Thioclava sp. GXIMD2076: one gene and its partner. The protein of the gene in region 1 interacts with the protein of each later gene in a pairwise test. Links are inferred from orthologs where the notes say so. Each region holds a gene or a part of one and is shown on either strand. Other genes may lie near its edges.

Region 1 (7,587 bases):
CGATCACCCCGGAGGTTACCGAGCCAAGAACGGAATCGAACAGGCGCCGCTGTTCCTCGGTCACCGAGTGACTGGCCATCAGCGCCACCCGCTGGTCTTTAAGCTGGCCCGTCATCTTGTTGAAACTACGCCCCAAAAGCGCGATCTCGTCATCGCCCTCGGCCTCGATTACCCGCGCATCAAGATCCCCGGCGCCGACCTTCTCGGCCGCGACCGCCATCCGACCGATGGGCAGCGAAAGCCGCTCGGCAAACCAGAGACCCAACCAGATCGCGGCCAGAATGAGGATGAGCGCAAATCCCATATAGACAAGCCCGAATTCGAACAGCACTCTGCCGCGCGTCGCCTCCAGCTGCTGATAGAGTGTCACTGTGGTGCGTGTGTCATCCAGAAGCGACAGGATCGATCCGTCCACCTTACGAGAGACATAAAGATATCTGTCAGCAAAGGCGTCCAACTGTTTGAGCGCGCGAAATTCATTATTGTCCCAGTCCTCGATCAGGACCGTCTGACCGGATTGCGCCTGCACGATCTTCTCCGGTGCGGGCTTTTCGAAATCAAAGAGATAACTACGGTCACCGCGCGCGATAATCTCGCCTGTCCCGTCGATCACATAGGCCTCTTTCAGACCTCTCTGGATACCGCTTTGACCCGCCACCAGCAGCTCGCGCAGCTCGCCATCCGACATGAAGGTCGCCGCTTGCCGCCGGATATTGAGGAACCCCGCCAGTGCGTCAGCATCGTCGGTGAGATCCCGTCGATGTTCGTTCTGATAGGCTTCGGCGGCCTGAAGCGAAGTGCCGACAACCTCCCGAACGCGGTCGGAGAACCATCCCTCCATCCCGATATTCACTGTCAAACCGGCAAACAGCGCCACAAGAACCGTAGGCACCAATGCGACAAAGGCGAAGATACCGGTCAGGCGCAAGGTCAGGCGTGATCCAACCGACCGCTTGCGCCTTGCGGCCACCATCTGTGCAAGTCGCGTAAGAATAAGGCCCGCCAAGCCCATGAAATAGATGAAATCAGCAAGAAGGATCAGCCGCAACGAGCCGCTATCGCCCCCTTGCGCCAGAGGTCCCAGCACCACGAAGGTCGCAATCGCCAGAATGGGGCCGAGGATAACCAGCCCAAGCGTCATGGCATTTTGCACACGCCTCTGCCTGCGCAACCGGACAAACCGGTCCCACAATGCCCCGCGATGTCGATTGACCGTCTTCACTGCCGCCCCCGAGACTTCGGAAAAACCGGGCGGCCTACAATGGGCCTGCCTCTTGCTTTATGTTGCCATAATACATCAGCGCGGCAGGAGTGTCACGCTCATAAAGCCTCGGACATACTAATTAAATCAATTCTTGGGCAAAAAGCCGCCCGAAACAGGTTCGGGCGGTGTCACTTTCAGGTCAGCTTACGGCGGCGCGTAACTTGGATGTCGAGATCGGTGATTTTCTTGCGCAGGGTATTGCGGTTGATCCCCAGCAGATCGGCGCAGCGGGCCTGATTGCCCCCTGTCGCATCGAGCGCAATCTCGATCAGCGGCGCTTCCATCTCCTTCAGGATCCGGTCATAGAGACCGGGCGCCGGAAGGTTGCCACCATGCAGATCAAAATAACGGCGCAGATGGCGCGCTATGGAGGCCGACAGCTTCTCGCCCTCTCCACCCGGGCGCAGCGGTTCGACTGCGGGTTGGTTGCCCAGAACGGCTTCGACCTCGTTGCGCGAAATCTCGTCCTCGGACGAGGTCACCACGAGACGGCGGATCGTATTCTCGAGCTGGCGCACGTTACCCGGCCATGCATAGGCCCGCACGAGCGCCATGGCCTCGGTCGAGAAGAGGCGATGGCCGAGGCCTTCCGTCTCGGAACGCCCCAGAAAATGCTCGGCCAGAAGCGGAATATCCTCGACACGCTCTCGCAGCGGCGGCACCGCCAGCGTCACACCGCCCAAGCGGTAATACAGATCCTGCCGGAACTTGTCGGCTTCCATCAGCGCGGCCAGATCGACCTGCGTCGTGGCCATGATACGCGGCGCCGGATCGGGAAGGCTATCGAGAAGACGCACGATCTTCGCTTGGGTCTCATCGTCATAATCGCCCACCTCGTCAAAGACGAGGCTACCGCCTTTGGCGCGGCTGATCAGCGAGGACGCCCCTTCGGCCCCTTGCAGATCGGAGGCCTGAGCGACCACGAATGGCAGGGTGCGGCGATCGGAGAAATCATGAATAGCCCGCGCGATCAGCGATTTTCCGGTTCCGGATTCCCCAAGTATCAGCACCGGCAGATCGGCATTCATCACCCGTGCAACAAGCCGGTAAAGCGCCTGCATCGCCTGCGTGCGACCCACCAGCGGCAGATCGGATTGCGGTTCGCGGACCTCGATTTCGACCGGTTTGGGCGGCGAGACCTGCTGTTTGCGCTTCTGCTCCAAAGCCTTTTGGGCCCGCTTCATCAGATCGGGCAGATCGAAAGGCTTGGGCAGGTAGTCATAAGCATCCGCTTCGGCCGCCTGCACCGCCGTCATGATGGTGTTCTGCGCCGAGATCACGATCACTGGCATGCCCGGACGGTGCTCCGCGATCTTGGGGAGCTGTTGGAGACCATTGCCATCGGGCATCATCACATCGGAGATCACCAGATCGCCTTTGCCCTCTTCGACCCAGCGCATCAGCGTGGTCAGCGACGCGGTTGCGTGAACACGGCACCCCGCCCGCGTCAGGGCTTGGGTCAAAACAGTACGGATCGTGCGATCGTCATCAGCTACAAGGACTGTACCATCCATCGGGGCTACTCCTTTTATCGGGCGACTGGCAGAGAAATACGGAAAACGGTCCGACCGGGGACGGAATCGAGATTGATCCAGCCGTCATGGTCGGAAATAATTTTGGACACGAGCGCGAGGCCAAGCCCCGTGCCGTTCTCGCGCCCTGAAACGAAAGGCTCGAAAACATTAGCAGCGATATCGGCCGGAATGCCCGGACCGTCATCGATGATCTCGACCTGCAGGGGCAAAGCCTTCCCGCGGCCATCTGCCGTCCGGATGCGCAGCTTGTGCTCGTAAAAGGTCCGGATCGTGATTGTGCCTTCGGTTTTCGCGGCCTGGCTGGCATTTTTCAGAAGGTTCAGGAACACCTGCACCAACTGGTCGGCATCGCCCAGCGTCAACGGCAGCGACGGATCGTAATCGTCGCGGATCTCCATATGCCCGCCGAACCCGACCTCCGCCGATTTGCGTGCGCGGTCCAGCACATCATGGATGTTCACCGGCTTTTTCTCGGGCGGCCGGACATTGCCGAACTGCTCGACCTGCTCCAGAAGCTTTACCACACGCCGCGTCTCGTCGACGATGAGGTCGGTCAGTTCCAGATCCTCGCCGGTCAGTCCCATCGACAGCAGCTGGGCCGCCCCCGCGATACCGGCCAGCGGATTCTTGATCTCGTGGGCCAGCATCTCGGCCATACCGATCGCCGAGCGCGCGGCAGATTTGGCCATATTGGCACGGCCAAGACGGTCAGACAGCTCGCGCGGAGTAATCAGGAACAGGATCTGGTCGGGATCGGAGCCCAGCGTCGAGGTCTGCAGATTGCATTGCACCGGCGCTTTCTCTCCTGTCGTCACCTCGACATCATTGACGAAAACGGTGGTCTGACCAGCGCGGGTGCGGGCGAAGATCTCCTCGAGAGGCGCATTGATCGCCAGCCGCTCGGAGACCGATTTGCCCTGCATCGCGCGCGCCGAGAGGTTGAGAAACTGCTCGGCCGAAGGGTTCACCTCGCTCACACAATCGTCTCGGTCGATCAGAAGTGCCGGAATAGGCAGGGAATTCCAGATTACGCCGGGGGCAGGCAGTGTCACGCAGCCATCCTCTCACCAAAAGCGGCCAGAATCAGAGCGCGCGTGGCCTCCGGCGTCTGGGCCCGCACCATTTCGTCACGCAGCGGCGCACCGGCAGCCTCGGCATACCAGCCCAGATGCTTGCGGGCGAGCCGCAGGCCCAGCTCCGCGCCGTAAAACCTTAAAATCTCTTCGTAATGGCCAAGGATCATCTGGGCCAGATCCATCCCCTCCGGGATCGCAGGCGCAGGCGTGCCGTGGATCTCATGGGCAATCTGCGCTAAAAGCCATGGCCGCCCCTGAATACCACGTCCGATCATCACCCCCGCAGCCCCGCTCTGTTCAAGCGCGGCGCGGGCGCTGGCCGCACTGGTGATATCGCCATTGGCAATCACCGGAATATCGACGGCCTCCACGACCTCGCGGATCGCGGCCCAATCGGCACTGCCCTTGTAGAACTGCATGCGTGTGCGGCCATGCACGACGATCATCTGGACGCCTGCAGCCTCGGCACGGCGCGCGATCTCGGCCGCATTGCGGCTGTCATCGCACCAGCCAAGGCGCATCTTCAGCGTGACCGGCACATCGACGGCGGCAACCACCGCCTCGATCAGCGTCAGCGCATGATCGGGGTTGCGCATCAGCGCCGAGCCCGACGCCCCGCCCGTCACCTTCTTCGCCGGACAGCCCATATTGATATCGATCACCCGCGCGCCCATTCCGGCGACCAGCTTGGCCGCCTCGCCCATAGGCTGCGCCTCGCGCCCCGCCAGCTGGACCGAGGAGGGCATATCGAGCGACATATCCGTGCGCGCCTTGGCCCGTACCGAGGGCTTGGCCGTCAGCATCTCGCCCGAGGCCACCATCTCGGACACAACGAGCCCCGCCCCAAAGCCCCCAACAAGGCTGCGGAACGGCTTATCCGTTATTCCGGCCATAGGTGCCAGTAGCACCGGCGGATCGATAGAGACATCTTGAAGCTGAATAGACACGGACCATCCCGAAATAACTCTGGTTTTCTGCTACCGCCTCATCGGCTGAATCACAAATCCTCTGAGGCGAATCTCCCGTTAAAAAGGCAGGAAAAATATGCACCTGCCTAATTATTATGCAAATATACGCGGAAATCGACCGCATTTCAATAAAAGCCTGTTCTGATTGCACAGAACTTCCGCATCGCCTAAGGCTTTGGCAAAGATTTCGACGTGCAAGAGGTTTCGATGTCGATCGCGATGATAATCGTCGCAGCTGGGCGTGGCACACGCGCCGGTGGCGAGGAGCCCAAACAGTGGCAGATGCTTGCCGGCCAACCCGTGCTGCGTCATACGATTGCAAGCTGCTATAAGGCGTTAGCCTCCGCCAATGCCGAATGTGCACGCGTCGTCGTGGTGCTGCATCCCGATGATATGGCGCGGGGGCTGGCACTAACCGGCGGAGCAGTTACGCTGGTTGCGGGCGGCAACACCCGTGATGCGTCTGTCCGAAACGCTTTGGAGGCCCTTGCCGACCAGAATATAAGCAAAGTGTTGATCCATGACGGAGCGCGCCCCTTGCTGCCCGCCGAGGTGCTGACAGGCGTTCTGCACGCACTCGACGACCATCCTGCAGCAGCACCGGCCCTGCCCGTCTCGGATGCGCTCTGGACCGGCGCGCAGGATCTGGTCAGCGGCACACGCGACCGCACGGGCCTCTACCGTGCGCAGACCCCGCAGGGGTTCCGCTTCGACGCCATCCTCGCCGCGCACCGCGCCCATGAGGGCCCTGCCGCCGATGATGTGGAGATTGCGCGCATGGCGGGGATGGACGTCGCGATCACGCTTGGGCATGAAGATAATCTCAAGATCACCTATCCCGCAGATTTCGCCCGCGCCGAGGCGATCCTGCGAGCAAGAAAGGATGCCGCAATGGATGTAAGACTGGGCAATGGCTATGATGTGCATGCTTTCACCGAGGGCGACCATGTGGTGCTGTGCGGCGTGAAGATTCCGCATTCCAAAGCGCTTTTAGGCCATTCGGATGCCGATGTGGGCATGCATGCGCTGACCGATGCGATCTATGGCGCTTTGGCGCAGGGCGATATCGGACGGCATTTCCCGCCCAGTGATCCGCAATGGAAGGGCGCGGCCAGCTGGATCTTCCTCGACCATGCCGCAAAACTCGCGCGCAAGATGGGCTACCGGATCGGTAATGCCGATGTCACCCTGATCTGCGAGCGCCCCAAGGTCGGGGCCCATGCGCCCGAGATGATGGCCGAGCTGGCGCGCATCATGGAGATCGAGCCGGACCGTGTATCGGTCAAGGCCACCACCTCCGAACGTCTCGGCTTTACCGGCCGCGAGGAGGGCATCGCCTCCATCGCCACCGTCACCCTGATTGCCGAGTAAGCTCGCCGTCCTATCTGCGCCCCCAAGGAGACATCCATGCTGAATTTCATCAATACCTTCTTCTGGTCGGGCAAGCTGAAACCGGCCTCGGGCACTTGGGGGTCGCTTGCCGCGTTGATCGTCGGCTGGGCGATAGAGCATTGGCTGGGCTTCTGGCCGCTGGTTATTGCCTTTGTTCTGGCAACGGTGGTGGGGTTCATCACGGTCCCTGCCGAGCTGAAGGACCGCCCCTCCGATGATCCGTCCGAGATCGTGATCGACGAGGTCGCAGGGCTCTGGCTGGCCATGCTGTTCCCTGCCGTGGGCTTCTACATGCGCGATATGTCCATGGTCTGGCCGGGGCCTATCGCGGCCTTCCTGCTGTTCCGGCTCTTCGATATCTGGAAGCCCTCACTCGTGGGTTGGGCGGATCGTCTGCATACACCGCAGGGCGTGATGCTGGACGATCTGATCGCCGGCGTCTTTGCCGGCATCTGCACGATCATCCTCGCAGCCCTCTACCATATCCCCCTGATCCTGATGTCCTGAGCCGGAGGCCGCCATGTCCGATCTTGCCCCCCTCGTAATAGCCGCCGCCAAAGCCAGAGGCCTCATGATTGCCACGGCTGAAAGTTGCACAGGCGGCATGATCGCGGCGGCACTGACCGATATCGCAGGATCCTCTGCCGTGTTCGAGCGTGGCTTTGTCACCTATTCCAACGCGGCCAAGACCGAGATGCTGGGCGTGCCCGCAGAAACCATCGCCCAGTATGGTGCTGTCTCGGAAGAGGTCGCGTCTGCTATGGCCGCAGGCGCCCTCGCCCATAGCCGGGCAGCGATTGCCGTTTCGGTCACGGGCATCGCGGGTCCCGGAGGCTCCGAGCACAAACCCGAAGGCCGCGTCTGTTTCGGACTGGCCCGCACAGGGGCCCCGCCACAGACATGGACCTGCGATTACGGTGCAATCGGACGCGGACTTGTCCGCCACCACACCCGTGAACACGCCCTTTCTTTAATCCTGACGTCTGTTAAATAAGCATATTTATATTTTTATTTCGGCGCAAAATTGATCATGGAGCCGAAATTTATGCACAATATGTAATCTTTCTTCATAACGACTACATATTAACCGCCATTATTGGCGATTTGCCCCTTTACCGGTCTTCCATAGGATATATGCCGCCTCGGCGCGATCTTTCACGGAGGAAATCGGATGAGCGGAGCAGATACGGCATGGGTCATGGTTGCGACAGCCTTGGTCCTGTTCATGACATTACCAGGGCTTGCCCTGTTCTATGGCGGTCTTGTCAGGGCGCGGAACGTGCTCTCGGTATTCATGCAATGTTTTGCCGTTGCCTGTCTGATGAGCCTCCTTTGGCTGCTCTTCGGCTATT
Region 2 (5,507 bases), 1.1 Mb from region 1 along the record:
CCGATCTGCCGCATATGGCCCCGCCCGCCGAGAAGTTCATCTCGCGGATGCGGGCGATGGGTGTGGGCGACGGCCATCAGGTAGTGATCTATGACCAGAGCGGCATCTTCTCGGCACCGCGCGTGTGGTGGCTGTTCCGCCTCTTTGGCAAAACGGATGTGGCCGTGCTCGATGGCGGCCTGCCGAAATGGCTGGCCGAGGGACGCCCGACCGAAGATCTGCCCCCCGTCTTGCGCGAGCGCCATATGACCGTGCAGCGTCAGGCGCAGCTGGTGAAGGATGTGACGCAGGTGGCGCATAGCTCGAAACTGGGTGATGCCGTGATCATCGACGCCCGCGCACCCGCGCGCTTTGCCGGCATCCAGCCCGAGCCGCGCCCCGGCCTGAGGGCGGGCCATATCCCCAATGCGCGCAATGTGCCCTTTGGCGAGGTGCTCACCGGCAATGGCACGATGAAATCCCCCGACGAACTGCGCGCCGTTTTCGAGGCGGCAGGCGTCGATCTGGCGAAACCCGCCATTACGTCCTGTGGATCGGGTGTCACCGCGTCGGTGTTGGCGCTGGCGCTCGAATCGATGGGCAAAACCGACTGGTCGCTCTATGACGGCAGCTGGTCCGAATGGGGCATGTATAACGACCTCAGGGTCGCAACCGGAGAAGCATGATGTTCAGCAATCTCAAACCGCAACCGGCAGACAAGATCCTTGCCCTGTCCGGCCTCTATCGCGCGGATCCGCGCGAGGACAAGATCGACCTCGGCGTCGGCGTCTATAAGACTGCTGAAGGCAAGACCCCGATCATGACCGCGATCTCGAAGGCAGAAAAGATCCTGCACGAGACCGAGACCACCAAAAGCTATGCAGGCCTTGCGGGCCAGCCCGACTTCCACGCGGCGATGGCCTCGATGGTTCTGGGCGAGGGCTATCCCGCCGACCGTCTGGCCTTCCTGTCGACCGTGGGCGGCACCGGTGCCTGCCGTCAGGCGTTCGAACTGGCACGCGTGGCCAATCCCGACATGAAGGTCTGGGTGTCGGACCCCACCTGGCCGAACCATATCACCATCCTGAATTTCATGGGTGTCGAGGTCAAACCCTATCGCTATTTCGACAATGACGCCCGCGCGGTGGCTTTCGATGCGATGATCGAGGACCTCAAGCAGGCCAAGAAGGGCGATGTCGTCCTGCTGCATGGCTGCTGCCATAACCCGACCGGCGCCAACCTGACGCTGGAGCAATGGGCCGTGGTTGCAGAGACCCTGCTCGAAACCGGCGCGACCCCGATGATCGATCTGGCCTATCAGGGCTTCGGTGACGGTCTCGAGGCTGATGCCGCCGGCACTCGCCTGATGGCCGAAAAAATGCCCGAACTGATGATTGCGGCCTCCTGCTCGAAGAATTTCGGCATCTACCGCGAGCGCACCGGCTGCCTGATGGTGCTGGGCGATGCGGCCAATACCGCCGTCACGCAGGACAACCTCAGCAAACTCAACCGTCTGGCCTATTCCTTCCCGCCCTTCCACGGGCAGGCGCTGGTGGCCAAGGTCCTCACCGACCCGACCCTGCGTCAAGAATGGGAAGACGAGCTGGAAGCCGTGCGCAACGGCATGCTGGGCCTGCGCGAGCAACTCGCCTCGGAACTGCGCCAGCTGACCAATTCGGACCGGTTCGACTTCCTGGCCCATCACCGCGGGATGTTCTCGCGCCTGGGCGCGACCGAAGAGCAGGTTCTGAAGATGCGTGAGGACAATGCGATCTACATGGTCGGCGATAGCCGCCTGAATATCGCGGGCCTGAACAAGACCTCCGTGCCGCTTCTGGCCAAGGCGATTGTTGCCGCCGGCGTTTAACCGCGTATAGGCTCCGCAAACATGAAAGGCAGCCTCCGGGCTGCCTTTTCGCATATTGTAACCAGAATATGTTGAAGTTAATTTGAGCGGACTTATAAAATCATAACAATTTCGCCCTAGATTGGCGTTGTACAACAGAGGTCCACTATGCCCAAAGCCCGCCTAGCCTATCTTCTTCATGATGCGTCGCGCGCCGTGCGTAGCCGCTTCGAAACCCATACTGCCGAAATCGGGCTGACTTCCTCGCAATGGCGTCTGATGTCGATCCTGATGCGGGAAGGCCCGTTGCCACAGGCGCGGCTCGCCGAACTGATGGAAATCGAGCCGATCTCGGTCTCGCGCCTTGTCGACCGGATGGAACAGGGCAACTGGGTCGAACGTGCGCCCTCGCCCAATGACCGGCGCGTGCGCCTCGTGGCACCCACCGAAAAAGCCCAGAGCACCTTTGCCGATGCCCGCAGCGCCGCCGATAAGGTCTATGCCGAATCGATGACCGGCATGCCGGAGGGCACCTATGAACAGCTGACCGACATCCTCGAGACGCTGATCAAGAATCTCAATACGCTCAACAACCAGAACCGCTGAGGCGGTGGCGGGAGGGACCTCGGGTTCTGCCATCCTTTGTCCAATGCAAAAGGCCCGGATCGATGATCCGGGCCTTTCTTGTTCACACTGCACCTGAAATCAGGAGCGGAATTCCGGATAGGCTTCCATGCCCAGCTCGGCCTTGTCGAGACCCATGGTCTCGTCTTCGGCGGAGACGCGGATACCCATTACAGCTTTGAGGATCAGCCACAGGATCGCCGAGACCACGAAGACGAAGACGCCGACGATGATGATCGAGATCAGCTGGCCCATGAACGTCGCATCGGGGTTGGTGATGCAGACAGCCAGGGTGCCCCAGATACCGCAGAACAGGTGGACCGGGATCGCGCCGACAACGTCATCGATCTTCAGCTTGTCGAGGAACGGAACCGCGAAGACCACGATGATACCGCCGATGGCACCGATGATGCAGGCCCAGCCGAGACCCGGGGTCAGCGGCTCTGCGGTGATCGACACGAGGCCGGCCAGCGCACCGTTAAGCACCATGGTAAGGTCGGGCTTCTTGTAGAGGATCTGGGTCAGAACCATTGCCGCGAAAGCACCGGCACAGGCGGCCATGTTGGTGTTTACGAAGATACGCGACACGTCGGCTGCGTTACCGATCGAACCGAGCGCCAGCTGCGAGCCACCGTTGAAGCCGAACCAGCCGAGCCATAGGATGAAGGTACCGAGCGTGGCAAGGGTCAGGTTGGAGCCCGGGAAGGGGGTCACGCGGCCGTCTTTGTATTTACCGATACGCGGGCCGAGGATCAGACAGCCAGCAAGAGCTGCCCAGCCACCGACGGAGTGCACGACGGTCGAACCTGCGAAATCGAGGAAGCCGAACTGGCTGTCGAGGAAGCCGCCGCCCCATTTCCACGATGCCTGGATCGGATAGATCACGCCGGTCAGGATCGCGGTGAAGATCAGGAAGGGCCACAGCTTGATACGCTCGGCCAGAGCCCCCGACACGATCGAGGCGGTTGCGCCACAGAACATGACCTGGAAGAAGAAGTCCGAGCCGGTCGAGGCATAGGAATAGTCGTCAACCGCATCCGCACCAACGCCAACGGCTTCGAGAACTGCGGTCGCGAACGCGCCCAGATAGCCGCCGGTCTCATCGGAGCCGATCGACCAATTGCCCAGCGGATACATCAGGTTGTAGCCGATCAGGTAGTACATGATGCAGGCGATCGAAAAGAGCGCGATGTTCTTGAGGCACTGCATCGCCACGTTTTTCGAGCGAACAAGGCCCGCTTCGAGCATGGCGAAACCTGCCGCCATGAAGAACACGAGGAAGCCGCCCACGAGGAACAGCAGCGTGTTCAGGATCCAGACGCTGTCGGTCGGCACTGCGGAGGGAGCCGCCGGTGCATCCTGAGCCAGCGCGGGCATAGCCACCAGCGCGGCCGCGGCCGCAAGGCCGGTAAGTCTTCCGAAGTTTTTCATCAGTAATTCCCCTGTCCCACGGACGCTTTAGAGAGCGTCTTCGTTGGTTTCGCCGGTACGAACGCGAACCGATTGTTCGACGTCGAGCACGAAGATCTTGCCGTCACCGATCTTGTCGGTTTTTGCAGCCTTGAGAATCGTATCAACGACCTCGTCTGCAAGACCATCCGTCACGACGATTTCCAGTTTCACTTTCGGCACGAAATTCACCGCATATTCAGCACCGCGATAGATTTCCGTATGGCCGGACTGTGCGCCGAAACCCTTGATTTCGGTCACCATCATGCCACGCACGCCGATGGAGGTCAGCGCTTCACGCACCTCTTCGAGCTTGAAAGGCTTGATTGCTGCAATAATCAGTTTCACGTTCGATTCCTTCCTGTCTCCTCAGCTCCGCTTATCGGAACCGATAGGCGGCATGCCGCCACAAAGCCCAATACTTAGGCATGTTACAAGGCAACCTTGCCGTCAGCCTCACATTCCCGTGGCCCAGCGAACCGGCAAAGCACACTTTTTGGACAGTAAGTATATTTTTTAATCACGCAATATACCGAATCGTGAGAACCCTAACCTCCACAAAGACCAACAATCCGTGTAAATTGGCCAGAACGATCAAGAACGGATACGAGCAGATGGCAAATAATGGCGGCCCGCGCAAACCGCTGGTAGCGGAGCGACGCTACACAGGCGGCGGCAAACCTGGACCGAAGAAAACCCCTCCGAAAAAGCCCGCCAAAGTGGCGCGCAAACGGCCCCCGCGCAAGCATGGACCGATCCTGGGGTTCATTCTTGGCATCCTTGGCTTCTTCGGTCGCCTGATCTTCAAGGCGACATGGCGCGTGCTGGCGGTGATTGCCATCATTCTCGGGATTTCGGTCTATTATTATTACAGCACCCTCCCCCCGCTGACCCAGCTTCTGGACGGTCGCACACGCGGCTCGGTTACCATGCTCGACCGAAATAACGACGTCTTTGCATGGCGCGGTGAGACCTTTGGCGGGCAGATCACCGCCCAAAACGTCTCGCCCTATCTGCGCGAGGCCGTGGTCGCCACCGAGGACCGCCGCTTCTATCACCATTTCGGGGTCAGCCCGCGCGGCATCGCTTCGGCCATCCGCATCAACCTCAGCGAGGGGCGCGGCCCCTTCTCGGGCAATGGTGGCTCGACCATCACCCAGCAGGTTGCCAAGCTCCTGTGCCTCGGTGTGCCCTATGATCCTAAGACGTGGAAGAACGAAGGCGAATACGAGGATGACTGCCGGTCGGGCGGTCTGACCCGCAAGATCAAGGAAGTGCCCTATGCGCTGGCGCTCGAGGCCAAATATACAAAATCCGATATCCTGACGATCTACCTCAACCGCGCCTATCTCGGTGCGGGCGCGCGCGGCTTCGAAGCCGCTGCCCAGCGGTATTTCGGGATTTCGGCGGCCAATGTGAACCCGCAGCAGGCGGCGATGCTGGCAGGGCTATTGAAGGCCCCGACCCGCTATGCCCCCACCAATAATCTCGCGCGGTCGCAGGCACGGGCCGACACCGTCCTGTCGCTCATGCACGAGCAGAAATTCCTGACGGATGCGGAATACAAGGAAGCCAAAGCCAACCCCGCGACCCTGTCGGAAGCTGCACA

Evidence for each region. The genes of interacting proteins can lie anywhere in the genome.
Region 2: the proteins of WDB91_RS10585 (region 1) and WDB91_RS05065 interact in binary tests that used the Escherichia coli proteins (3 or more experiments, as listed by UniProt). The link is inferred for Thioclava sp. GXIMD2076 from one-to-one orthologs.

The regions. Positions count from the first base shown.
Region 1 is NZ_CP149932.1:2,138,146-2,145,732, reverse strand. The notes cover bases 1,823-4,821. They hold WDB91_RS10585 (ATP-binding protein), read right to left. Parts: upstream 3,852-4,821; coding sequence 2,793-3,851; downstream 1,823-2,792. Other genes in these bases: dusB (tRNA dihydrouridine synthase DusB), read right to left, coding at 3,848-4,821; WDB91_RS10590 (sigma-54 dependent transcriptional regulator), read right to left, coding at 1,823-2,778. In the rest of the region: WDB91_RS10595 (PAS domain-containing sensor histidine kinase), read right to left, coding at 1-1,141; more of WDB91_RS10590, read right to left, coding at 1,399-1,822; more of dusB, read right to left, coding at 4,822-4,822; WDB91_RS10575 (bifunctional 2-C-methyl-D-erythritol 4-phosphate cytidylyltransferase/2-C-methyl-D-erythritol 2,4-cyclodiphosphate synthase), read left to right, coding at 5,051-6,214; WDB91_RS10570 (phosphatidylglycerophosphatase A), read left to right, coding at 6,251-6,742; WDB91_RS10565 (CinA family protein), read left to right, coding at 6,756-7,229; WDB91_RS10560 (ammonium transporter), read left to right, coding at 7,407-7,587.
Region 2 is NZ_CP149932.1:1,031,050-1,036,556, reverse strand. Bases 2,578-5,412 are described here. They hold WDB91_RS05065 (P-II family nitrogen regulator), read right to left. Parts: upstream 4,247-5,412; coding sequence 3,908-4,246; downstream 2,578-3,907. Other genes in these bases: WDB91_RS05060 (transglycosylase domain-containing protein), read left to right, coding at 4,513-5,412; WDB91_RS05070 (ammonium transporter), read right to left, coding at 2,578-3,880. Outside these bases: sseA (3-mercaptopyruvate sulfurtransferase), read left to right, coding at 1-665; WDB91_RS05080 (amino acid aminotransferase), read left to right, coding at 665-1,846; WDB91_RS05075 (MarR family transcriptional regulator), read left to right, coding at 1,994-2,431; more of WDB91_RS05070, read right to left, coding at 2,531-2,577; more of WDB91_RS05060, read left to right, coding at 5,413-5,507. UniProt on the Escherichia coli protein: Involved in the regulation of nitrogen metabolism. Regulates the activity of its targets by protein-protein interaction in response to the nitrogen status of the cell.